DNA from 2 places in the Pseudoalteromonas nigrifaciens genome. Region 1 is predicted to be linked to the other one. Evidence: predicted binding sites of a transcription regulator. Region 1 holds the regulator's gene; the other holds the start of a gene.
The links. Region 1 encodes FliA, which starts transcription of late flagellar genes. Its sites were predicted from a motif close to CTAAAGNTNNNNNNNNNNNNGCCGATA; they were not measured.
Positions count from the first base shown of each region.

Region 2: pomA (flagellar motor protein PomA) is a predicted target of FliA. The motif match lies at 1,768-1,794, and genes of this name have one in related genera.

Region 1 covers NZ_CP011036.1:900,247-906,694, reverse strand. Annotated here, with positions in the region: gene PNIG_RS04275 (protein phosphatase CheZ) at 1-601, opposite strand, end outside; gene cheY (chemotaxis response regulator CheY) at 617-1,000, opposite strand; gene PNIG_RS04265 (RNA polymerase sigma factor FliA) at 1,041-1,751, opposite strand; gene PNIG_RS04260 (MinD/ParA family ATP-binding protein) at 1,778-2,638, opposite strand; gene flhF (flagellar biosynthesis GTPase FlhF) at 2,631-4,121, opposite strand; gene flhA (flagellar biosynthesis protein FlhA) at 4,142-6,253, opposite strand; gene flhB (flagellar biosynthesis protein FlhB) at 6,326-6,448, opposite strand, start outside.
Region 2 covers NZ_CP011036.1:2,780,753-2,787,200, forward strand. Annotated here, with positions in the region: gene PNIG_RS13170 (flagellar motor protein MotB) at 25-945, opposite strand; gene pomA (flagellar motor protein PomA) at 948-1,715, opposite strand; gene PNIG_RS13180 (exodeoxyribonuclease VII small subunit) at 1,984-2,226, shown strand; gene ispA ((2E,6E)-farnesyl diphosphate synthase) at 2,229-3,116, shown strand; gene dxs (1-deoxy-D-xylulose-5-phosphate synthase) at 3,229-5,091, shown strand; gene PNIG_RS13195 (ligand-binding sensor domain-containing diguanylate cyclase) at 5,162-6,448, opposite strand, start outside.

The DNA of each region.
Region 1 (6,448 bases):
GTGCTGCAAACGCAGTTAACAGATGAATTAAACTTTCTTCAACTTCGCGTACCAGCTCAATAACACGGCGAATTACTTGTCCGGTTAAATCCTGATAATCTTGAGCCATTAACACATTAGTCATTAATACTTGCAACTCATCGGTTTTAAGATGCGAGCTGTTCATAAATTTATCAATGCTATGACACAATGTTTTAAATTCACCAAGTTCAAGATCGCGGCTCATTAACCGATCCCAGGTTGGCTTGATATGCGAAATATCATCAGCTAATTGCTGGGCTAAAGGCAGGCTCGCTTCAACCGCATCCATGGTTTTGTTGGCGGCGTTTTCTGTCATTTCTATGACATAGTTAAGTCGCTTTTTAGCATCCGGAATGGCATCAGTGGTTAAATCTGTTATGCGGGTGTCAAGCTCAAAACCCTTTAAAGACTCGTGCAACTGGCGCGTTAATTTACCTACTTCTGCAAACAAATATGATTGTTCTTGAGAGGCAGTTTCTAAAATTAACTGATCAGCTTTATGTTGCTCACCGTTTTCTAAAAAAGTGACCAGCTGACGTGCTTGCTCTAAAGTAATCTGAGGCGCAGCAGGTGCTGACATAAGCCTCTCCCCTTATTAACCTAAGCGTTCGAACACTTTTTCTAATTTAGTTTTTAATGTACCCGCAGTAAATGGCTTAACAATATAACCATTAACACCTGCTTGGGCTGCTGCAATAATTTGCTCTTTTTTAGCTTCTGCAGTAACCATTAAAACCGGAAGATGCTTTAATTTGTCATCTGCGCGTATTGCTCTTAACAAGTCAATACCTTGCATGCCCGGCATATTCCAATCTGTTACTACAAAGTCAAATGATTGATTTTGCAACATAGGTAAAGCAGTTGAGCCATCATCTGCTTCTAAAACATTGGTAAACCCTAAATCACGCAATAGGTTTTTAATAATACGTCTCATCGTTGAAAAGTCATCAACAACAAGAATTTTTATGTTTTTATCCAAAACATCCTCCAGTGAGGCCTAAACCTGTATTTACTTACTTCTAATTTATCCAGTCATTGATTTTTGCTTTTAGCTTAATCATCGCCTGACCATGTATCTGACTTACACGCGACTCACTTACATCGAGTATCTGTCCAATTTCTTTTAAATTCATTTCATCGTTATAGTACAACGAAAGCACCATTGCATCTCGCTCTGGTAGGGATTTAATTGCACTTAATAAAGATTCATTAAACCTTTCATTTTTAACATTATTAAAGGGTTTGTCTAGTGCTAAATCGTGCCCAACAGGTGTTATAACATCCTCATCAATACCTAAATCTTCTATTCCCAAGATTTTACTGGAATTAACATCGGTTAAAATATGATGATATTGCTCTAGTGTAATTTCAAGCTTTTGGGCAACTTCACTGTCTGTAGGTTCACGATTCAGGCTGCTTTCTAATGCTGAAATAGCTTCTATAACCTGGCGGCTTTTACGATGTACTGAGCGAGGAGCCCAGTCTCCACGGCGCATTTCATCAAGCATAGCGCCCCGAATACGAATACCCGCAAAGGTTTCAAAACTAGCGCCTTTAGTGGCATCAAAGTTTTTTGACGCCTCTATTAATCCTATCATTCCTGATTGAATTAAATCATCGAGTTGTACACTAGGGGGTAAACGAGCAATTAAATGACATGCTACTTTTTTTACTAATGAAGCATGCTTTTCAACAATCATATTTAAATTTTGTGTTGATTCATATCCCATAGCTCTATTCACCAATGTAGTCATAGTTAGCCGTTAACGAGTTTCTCAATGAAAAATTCTAAATGACCCGAAGGCTGGTTCGGTATTGGCCACTTTGTTATTCTTGTTGCTAATGTTTTAAAGGCAAGTGCAGCTGGAGAACTAGGAAACAGTTCAACAATTACTTTTTGACGACGTGTTGCTTTACGCATATTTTCATCATAAGGAACGGTTGCAACCAGCTCCATTGATATATCTAAAAATCGGTCTGTAACCTTTGATAGCTTTGCAAATAACTCTTGCCCTTCGCGTAATGAACGCACCATGTTGGCAACAATTTTAAATTTATACACGCCATGTTCGCGGCTTAATACTTTGATCAGTGCATAGGCATCGGTTATTGAAGTAGGCTCGTCACATACCACAACCAAAACATCTTGTGCAGCGCGAGAAAAACTCAGCACCATATCCGATATACCGGCAGCGGTATCAACAACTAATATATCAAAATCAGTATTGAGTTCGCTAAAAGCACGAATAAGCCCAGCATGTTCTGCAGGCGACAACTCAACCATACTTTGTGAACCCGAAGTCGCTGGTACTATTTTTATCCCAGCGGGGCCTTCTACTAGTATTTCATCAAGCTCACATTCGCCAGATAACACATGCGATAAATTACGCTCAACACGTAGTCCAAGCATTACATCACAATTGGCTAAACCCAAATCGGCATCAAGCACTAACACTCTATTGCCTTGCTGACCTAAAGCGATCGCAGTATTTAACGATACATTTGTTTTTCCAACGCCACCTTTACCGCCAGTGACGGCGATAACCTTAACGCCGTTATTATTATTTTTGCTCATTTTACGCAGGCCGCTTGCTTGATCTAATACTGTGTTAATCATACATCTCTACTGTGCTCGACGCCACTGATTGGTGTCGTGAATGTTGTACTTTTGTTCTCTTTAAATATAATTGCTCAGCTTTTTTCACTAGTTTTTCTGCATTTGCAACTCGAATATCTTCAGGTACTCGTTGACCATTAGTAAGATACCCTATTGGCAGGCGATTTTGAATCGCAATACTAATTATCTCGCCTAAACTTAATGATTCGTCGAGTTTAGTGAAAATACAACCGCTTAACTGTACTTTTTTAAAGTGTCTTACGGTTTCTTGTAACACATTTATTTGCGCAGTGGCACTTAATACTAAGTAATTACGAATATCCACACGCTGATTACGCATTAAGGTATTTAGCTGCTCAGTTAAACGTAAATCACGTTGGCTCATACCTGCGGTATCTATAAGTACTAAGCGCTTGTTACGTAAATGATATAACACTTCAGCCAGTTCGTTCGCATCTTTAACTTGTTTAACCCCACAGCCTATAATACGGCCATATGTTGCAAGCTGCTCGTAAGCACCAATTCTGTAAGTATCGGTAGTAATTAGCGCTACTTTATCAGCACCATATTTTTGTGCACCTAATGCCGCGAGCTTAGCCACTGTAGTGGTTTTACCCACACCGGTTGGGCCAACTAATGCGTAAACACCACCTTGGCGCAAAATTTCGTTATTCGTGGTTTGCATCTGATCTTCAACCATAGTTAACAGCGCTTTCCAGCCCTGCTGACGCGGAACATCTTCAGGTACAAAACAAGCCATTTGCTCAGCAACTTCTTTATCGATTCCCATGCCTACTAAGCGGTCAATCATGCATGCGCGCGTTGGGTCACGGCGCGCCATATCTTGCTGCATTAAACCCGACACTTGGTGCTCTAATAACTGGCGAATTGCGTTCATTTCTTCACGCATTGTGCTCATTGCTTCACTTTCGGTATTTTTAGTCGTGTGTTTTTGCGCAACTGGCGTGTCTAACTCATCAAAATCACGGTCTAGGTCATCAAAACCTAAGCTGTCAGCTTGCGTTTGTGGGCGTGCTTGCGCAGCTTCTTCACGCGCAAACATATTTGTAGGGCGTTGTTTAGCGACCGGCTCTTGATAATGCTCTGAGGTATCTATACCTGATTGCGAAAACATTGAGGCCAATTCTGCTGAACGTGGACGCGGCGACTGGCGCTCTAATAATGCTTGTAAGCTGTCGGCTACCTTTGCTTGTGGCTCAGGTCTAGCACGCTGTGGCTCTGGTTTTACAAAGTTATGCATGCTTTGCGAGTGGGCAGAATGTGCCGTACGCTGCTGCAGCGGCGCACTTTGTTGTGGCGCGGCGGCTTTAGGGGCTGCTTTGTCATAATCAACCGCTGCGACAATTTCTACGCCGTTTGCGAGTTTTTTATTAGACATAATAACCGCATCAACACCTAGCTCATCTTTAACTTCTTTAAGTGCTGTGCGCATATCTTTAGCAAAAAAACGTTTAATCTTCATGGTTCAACCCCTTTAAAATCTTATTGTTGGCCTACTGAGCTAACAATCTTGATCTGCCTTTCGTCTGGTATCTCTTGATAAGACATCACTCGCAATCCTGGAATGGTGTACTTAACAAAACGAGATAACACAGTGCGTAACATTCCTGACGTTAACAGTATTGAAGGTTCACCGGCCATTTCTTGATTTTGATGCGCTTCGTTTAATGACACTTGAAGTCGCTCTGCAAGTCCTGGCTCTATTCCGGCACCTTCGTCGCCTGCATTTTGTAATGACTGATGCAACATCTGTTCCAACTCAGGCGCCAAGGTTATGACAGGGATTTCTGAAGACATGCCCACTGCATCTTGAACTATTAATCGACGCAGTGAAATACGTACCGCAGCGGTTAAAACATCTGGGTCTTGGCTACGTGGGCCATACTCTACAAGGGTTTGTACTATTGAGCGCATATCGCGAATAGCCACACCTTCGTTTAATAAATTTTGCAAAACTTTAACTATAGTAGTTAATGGCAATACATCAGGCACCAAGCCTTCTACTAACCTTGGGTGACTTTTTGCTAGCATATCTAATAGGTTTTGTACTTCTTCGTGGCCTAATAATAACGCCGCATTATTGGTGAGTAATTGGCTAATATGAGTGGCAACCACAGTCGCCGAATCAACCACGGTATAACCAAGCGATTGCGCTTCATCTTTTTGATCAGGCTTGATCCACACCGCATCTAAACCAAAAGCCGGATCTTTAGTTTCAATCCCTTTTATAGGACCAAATACTTGCCCCGGATTAATTGCCAATTCATCGCCGTGTTTTAGTTCGCCTTCGCCACTTGATACGCCCATTAAGGTAATTCGGTATGCATTTGGGTCTAGCTCTAAGTTGTCGCGTATATGTACCGGGGGCACTAAAAAGCCTAATTCTTGAGAGAGCTTTTTACGCACGCCTTTAATGCGGTTTAGCAATTCACCACCTTGGGATTGATCAACCAATGGAATAAGTCGGTAACCTACCTCTAAACCAATTACATCAACCTGCTGCACATCGTCCCAGCCTAACTCTTTTTGTTCTTGCTTATTGGCAATGCCTGTACCTACTGCGCTGCCATTAGCGGTTTCCTCAGCAAGTGCTGCTGCCGCTTTTAATTTATTTTGTTGAGTGTAGTAAGCTAAATAACCTAATAGTGCGCCCAAGCTTAAAAACGCTACGTGCGGCATACCAGGTACTAAGCCCATAATGATTAAAATGCCTGAAGCAATAAATAACGACTTTTCGTTACCGAGTTGTTTCTTAAATTGATCGCCCATGTTGTGCGACTCATTTTGACGCGTTACAACAATAGCAGTACCAATAGAGAGTAATAATGAAGGGAGTTGCGCAACCAAGCCATCACCTATGGTGAGCAAGGTATAAATTTCCATGGCATTGCCAAAGCTTAAATCGTGTTGGATCATGCCAACAAATAAGCCACCAACAATATTAATAATTAATATAACAATACCGGCAATAGCATCGCCTTTTACAAATTTACTGGCACCATCCATAGAACCATAAAAGTCGGCTTCGCGGGTAACTTCTTCGCGGCGCTCTCGGGCTTGCTCAGCGCTAATAAAACCCGCATTCATGTCAGCATCAATTGCCATTTGTTTACCCGGCATAGCGTCAAGGGTAAAGCGCGCCGACACTTCAGAAATACGCCCAGCACCTTTAGTAATTACCACAAAGTTTATGATAATCAAGATTAAAAACACCACTAAACCTACCGCATAGTTACCACCAATAACCACAGAGCCAAAGGCTTCAATTACTTTACCGGCAGAGTCACCACCATTGTGGCCCTCAAGTAATACTACTCGGGTGCTAGCAACGTTAAGTGCCAAACGCATAATAGTGGCGATTAGTAACACAGCCGGAAACATACCAAATTCAAGTGGTTTCATGGTGTATACAGTTACCAGTAACACCACCAAAGCAAGGGCAATATTAAAAGAAAATAATATATCAAGCAGGAACGGAGGAAGAGGTAAAATGACCATACCCAGCGCAGCAAGTACCATTAATGGTGTACCTACGCCTTTGGCATACTCTTTTTTATCTTTGTTAAGTTGTTGTAATACCGCTTTAAATCCCATAACCCTACAATTTCAAAAAATTGACACTACTTTGAAATTGCAATAACTATTCCAAGTTATAGGTTATTTAAATTAATACTGATAATCGTCAGGAATAGGCAGTTTTTTATTAAGTTTGGTGGGGCGTTTTCCGCGCCCTTTATTAAAGCGCTTAAGCTGAAACACATAAGCTAATACTTGCGCAACTGCGGTAAA
Region 2 (6,448 bases), 1.6 Mb from region 1:
AGTGTATTTTTAATAAAATGACTGCTACCTTACATCGATAGGATCAGACTCTTTGGCTTTTCCTTGTAAAATAGATATTTCAACGCGACGATTACGACGGCGATCTTCATTGCTGTCATTTGGCACTAACGGCCGGGTTTCAGCACGCCCTACTACCATCATTCTATTTTTATCAAATCCAACTACTTTTTGCAGCTCACTAGCTACTGCAACTGCACGCTTAGATGAAAGATCCCAGTTATTAATATATAACTCGTTTGAAACCTGAAAATCGTCGGTATGCCCCGACACAGTAATTTCTCCAGGCACATCTTTTAATAGCACGCCAATTTCTTGAATAATGGGTTTAAACTTAGGTTGTAAAAATGCACTACCCGAAGGGAAAGAGCCATTTTCACGAATACGAATAATTATTTGCTGCCCTAATGATTCAAGCTCTATGGCACCATCAATTATTTGTTTTTCTAATTGCTGGGCGATTTTTTTAACTAAGTCGTTTGTTTGCTGTTGATCGGCCGCTGAAATTGCTTGATCCGATGCTTGCTCTTTGGAAGTACTACGAGACTCGCCACCACGTTTATCGCCCCGCTGCTCTTGCCTTCCGCCTGCTGAGCTTTCATCACCTGCCTGAAACTCTAACATTTGCTGGGTCATTTCTACCGTTTGCTGTTGAATTGTTTCAATTGGGGTAGGCTCTGGCTTGCCCGGAGTAAACTCCATAGCAATAACTGATGTGCCTTTGGGAATATCTTTAACTTCTATTTTATTTTGTACACCAAATGCAAATTTCATCGAACCGGCAATTTGTTTAAATTTAAGTACATCCATTTCAGAAAACGCAAGCAAGAGCACAAAAAAGCACATTAATAGCGACATTAAATCTGCGAATGTCCCCATCCACGCAGGTAAACCTGGGGGTGGGCACTTGCACTCTTGATCAGACATAGTTAATCCTCAGTGTTTACTTTACGTTTTGATTCAGCTAGATAGTTTTTCAAAATACCTTCTATTACTTTTGGATTTTGACCATCTTGAATACCTAAAACCGCATCTAAAATTAAACGTTGATTCATTGCCTCTTCGTCTTTACGCAGCTCCAATTTTGTTTGAATAGGAATAGCGACTACGTTAGCTAAAAATGCGCCGTATAATGTGGTTAACAATGCCACCGCCATAGCCGGACCAATTGCTTTAGGATCATCCATATTAGATAACATCGCAACTAAGCCTATTAAGGTGCCTATCATTCCCATTGCTGGGGCTATATCACCCAAAGATTTAAATAAAGTAGCACCCGACTCATGCCGTGCTGTAGTTAATGAAATATCTTTTTGCAGTGTGGCCCGCACTACGTCTGCGTCGTGGCCATCTACTAGCATGTCAACGCCTTTGCGCATAAATGGATTCGGTATTTCTGCCTCTTCAAGTGCTAAAAACCCGCCTTTACGTGCTGAATCTGCAAGTTCAACTGCTTTTTCGATTAACTCTTCTGGCGACTCAAGCTTAAACATAAACGCTTTGGTAACCACCTTACCTATGCCAAAAAACTGTGACATAGTAAAGTTTGATAAAACGATAAATAATGAACCGCCAAATACGATTACAACAGAGGGCGTGTTGTAAAACATAGCCATTTCACCGCTACTACTCATAAACATGGACATGACAATTAAGCCAATTGCGCCAAGGATCCCAATAATGGTTGCTAAATCCACATTCCCTCCAAAGGTTTTTGCTTTTATATGCAAACGTTTGTTATTAATTGTTTATCGGCAAGATACTGAATTGCTTAAGCCATTTTTTATAGATAAACATAAAAAGCTGGATTAAGCACTATTCTAGATCAACTTGTGTAATCTATCTAATTATCAATTTTTTAAAACATAAAACGTTTATTAACGAAAAAACCATTTCATCCTTTGACCTAGTTTAGCATTCCCCCTAAAATTGACTTCTAAATTTATTATGTAAGTTGAAATAAAGATGGCGACTAAAAAACCTGAAAACTTAAGTTTCGAGCAAGCACTAGAAGAATTAACAACAATCGTTAGTGAAATGGAACAAGGTGATTTATCGCTTGAGCAGTCATTAAAACAGTTTGAGCGTGGCATTGCTTTAGCAGGCGCATCGTCTAGTAAGTTGCAACAAGCTGAGCAAAAGGTGGCTATTTTAATGGGCAAAGATGAGAAGTCTGTATTAACCGACTTTGATAATGATATGGAATAGCCGTGACTATTAAAGAACTTATTACACATGCTCAAACTGATGTAGCCAATACTCTTAACCTTTATTTTGACCAATCGCTTAATACTGACGAGACCATAAAAGCCGCCACCCATTATAGTTTAATGAATGGCGGCAAAAGATTGCGTCCTTTTTTGGTTTACGCAACGGGTAAAATGCTCGGCGCAGATAAGCAAGATTTAGACGTACTTGCTGCAGCTATAGAATGTATTCATAGCTACTCGTTAGTTCACGATGACTTACCAGCTATGGATGATGATGAATTGCGTCGCGGACGCCCAACCTGTCATATAGTGTACGGTGAAGCACACGCAATTTTAGCCGGTGATGCACTGCAAGCTTTAGCATTTGAGTTAATAGCCAAGCATAATTTTAACTGTAGTGCTCAAGCTCAAGTTAAAATGATTGCTGAACTGGCACATGCCTCTGGGTTACAAGGTATGGTGGCAGGCCAAGGGCTTGATATTGCAGCTACTGATAAAGTAATAACCGTGGCTGAACTTGAGCGTATTCATAAGTTAAAAACCGGTGCGCTAATAAGCTGTGCAATTACACTGGGGGCTTTGTGCTCGAACAATGTTAGTCAAAACACGTTAGAAAATTTAGTCACTTTTGGCTATGCCATAGGGCTTGCATTTCAAGTACATGACGATATTTTAGACGTAGAAGGCGATACCGTTACTTTAGGTAAGCCTCAAGGGTCAGATATCGCTGCGAATAAAGCGACATATCCCGCTTTATTAGGTATGCTAGGCGCTAAAGAAAAAGCGCAAAACTTAATACAACAAGCCCATGCAGCGTTAGCAAATATAGACGCCGATACCAGTGCTTTAGCGTCACTAGCTAACTATTTAATTGAACGTGACCACTAAACACGGCTTAAATGTATTGCAACTTAGCACTAAAATTATTACTGAACATCAAATAACTCAAACAACGCGTTTGCACAGTTAGTTGATGTTAGCGAAGGACATATATAAAACCATGACACTTGATAGCAGCAAGTATCCATTACTTAATTTGGTTAACGAACCAGCCCACTTGCGAGACTTAGCACAAGATAAGCTTCCTGCATTTAGCCATGAGTTGCGTGACTACTTACTCAACTCGGTATCGCAAAGTAGCGGGCATTTAGCGTCTGGTTTAGGTACCGTAGAGCTCACTGTGGCACTACATTATGTGTATAACACCCCAGATGATCGCCTTGTATGGGATGTAGGCCATCAAGCTTACCCACACAAAATACTCACCGGGCGTCGCGATTTAATGCACACCATTCGTAAAAAAGATGGCTTGCACCCTTTCCCATTTCGCGAAGAAAGCCAATACGATACGTTTAGTGTGGGCCATTCTAGTACCTCTATTTCAGCTGCGTTGGGCATGTCTATTGCTGCGCAAAAAGAAGGTAAAGGACGCAAAACGGTTGCCGTTATAGGCGATGGTGCTATTACAGCAGGCATGGCTTTTGAAGCCATGAACCACTTAGGTGATGTAAAATCAGATATGTTGATCATTTTAAATGACAACGAAATGTCGATTTCTGAAAACGTTGGCGCGTTAACAAATCACTTTGCCCGTATTTTATCGGGTAGCTTTTATACTAACATTCGCGAAGGTAGTAAAAAACTACTCTCGGGTGTGCCACCAGTTAAGCAACTTGCCAGTAAAATGGAAGAGCATATTAAAGGGATGATGATCCCTGGTACCTTCTTTGAAGAATTAGGCCTAAATTATATTGGCCCAATTGATGGCCATGATGTAAACATGTTAGTAGATACGCTGCGTAATATGCGTAACTTAAAAGGCCCGCAATTACTGCATATAAAAACCCAAAAAGGCAAAGGGTATAAACCCGCTGAAGCCGACCCTATTGGCTATCACGGCGTACCTAAGTTTGATCCTAATACATCAAGTTTACCTAAATCAAAACCCGGTGCGGCTACATTTTCTAATGTATTTGGCGACTGGTTATGCGACATAGCAAAGCAAGACAGCAAGCTTATGGCGATAACACCGGCTATGCGCGAAGGCTCTGGCATGGTGCGTTTTTCAAAAGAGCATCCTGATCAGTATTTTGATGTTGCGATTGCCGAGCAGCACGCTGTAACCCTAGCCGCTGGTTTTGCTTGTGAAGGCTTAAAACCCGTTGTCGCAATTTACTCAAGCTTTTTACAACGTGCGTACGATCAGCTAATTCACGATGTAGCGCTGCAAAACTTACCTGTGTTATTCGCTATTGACCGTGCTGGTATTGTTGGCGCAGACGGCGAAACACATCAAGGTGCGTACGATTTAAGCTTTATGCGCTGCATTCCAAATATGGTCATTATGGCGCCAAGCGATACAAATGAGTGTCGCCACATGTTATATACTGGTTATCAAGCAAATTGCCCTGTTGCTGTGCGTTATCCGCGTGGTAGTGCTGGTACGGCAGAAATTGCAACTAATATGCAATTACTTGAAATTGGTAAAGCCGATGTTGTTAAGCAAGGTGCTAAAGTGGCTATATTGTCATTTGGTACATTACTTGAAAACGCGCAACTAGCAGCTGATGAACTCAATGCGACTTTAGTTAATATGCGCTTTATTAAACCGCTTGATACTGCGTTACTCAATGAGTTAATAAACAGCCACGATGTAATAGTAACGCTTGAAGACAATGCAATTTCTGGCGGTGCTGGCTCTGCGGTTAATGAGTATTTAGCAACGCAAAAAGCACAGGTTAGCATTCTTAACTTGGGTATCCCTGATGAATTTATTAAGCACGGTACACAAGACGAAATGCACGACGAAATGGGCTTAGGCGAGCAAGGAATATTAACTGCTATCAAAGCGTTTATTAATTAACCTCCTACTCATTTAAAGCATATTAAAAAAGGAGCCTAGGCTCCTTTTTTAATATCTAAATATTAGTTACTTATCGCATCCATACTTTAATATCAGCTAAACCATTGGCTTGTAGCAAGCCTATTTGCTGTTCAACATTAGGGTTTTGCTCAAACTCAAACGCATCTAACTGCTCATCAAAGGTAATATTAGCGACCCCATCGCCACCGCGTTTTTTAACTTGATGCAGTGCAATATCAGCTAAATTAATCGAGGTTTCCCAGCTAATAACTTGGCCACCTAATAATGGTAGCGGATAAAACGACCAACCAATTGAGGCCGAAATATGAGTGCTTTTACCATTTGGCAATTGAAATCCATGTTCGGCAATTCCTTGGCAAAGATCCGACACATAGCTGTCAATTAAGTTACATTTAAAGTCACGTAATAAAAGTAAAAATTCATCGCCGCTCCAACGTGCCACATAATCTGAGCCCTGAGTACGCGAATTCAGTAATACCGCCATTTGCTGCAAACAACTATCTCCGGCAATTGGCCCATACGCATCGTTAATACGGCTAAAATTATCTAAGTTTATAATTAATAATACTAGCGACTTGCCCTGCGCTTGCAGTGACTGTGAGTTACGCTGAAAATGTTCAATATCTTTAGGTAGTTGGTCGAACAAAAAGCGGCGGCTACGTAACCCTGTAAGCTCATCTGAATGGCTCACCAGCTTAAGCTGTGAGTTAACCTTATTAAGCTTATCGTTTGCTTGGCGAAGCTCTAAGGTACGATCAGTGATCAACCCTTCTAACACTTCTTGTTTACGGCGCTCTTGCGCTCTAAATACCCAAAACACTAAATAAAACAATAAAACGAAACCACTTGTGATCAGTAATCTAAAGTAAATTGTTTCATCAAAACGCTCAGGTACTACAAAAGCGTAATCAACAGATTGGGCTATGTTCCAATCCTCGCCTTGGCGTTTTGTTTCTAACTGAAACAAAAATGCACCGGCTGGAAGGTTTGTATAAATAGCTTCGCGGCGAGTATTAGCGTATCGCCAGTCAGTATCTAAACCATTTAATTTATATCTAAACTCAATACTATTTGGCGCGTAATAATCTATAGCTGTGTATTTTAAAGTAACATCGCGCTCGTCTATTTTTAATCGTGGTTTATTACCTAATGCAGCTGTGGTTAAACTACGTAATGGTGTAGTTAATGTTTCTATTTTAGGTTTTAAACCACGTAAACCAAACAGCTCAACGCTTTTAGGTATTTCAACTACACCTTGTAAACTGGGATACCAAATGGAGTTATCCATATCAACAACCGCGTCATGCCCTAAGCCATTACAACATTGGCTGGCTTT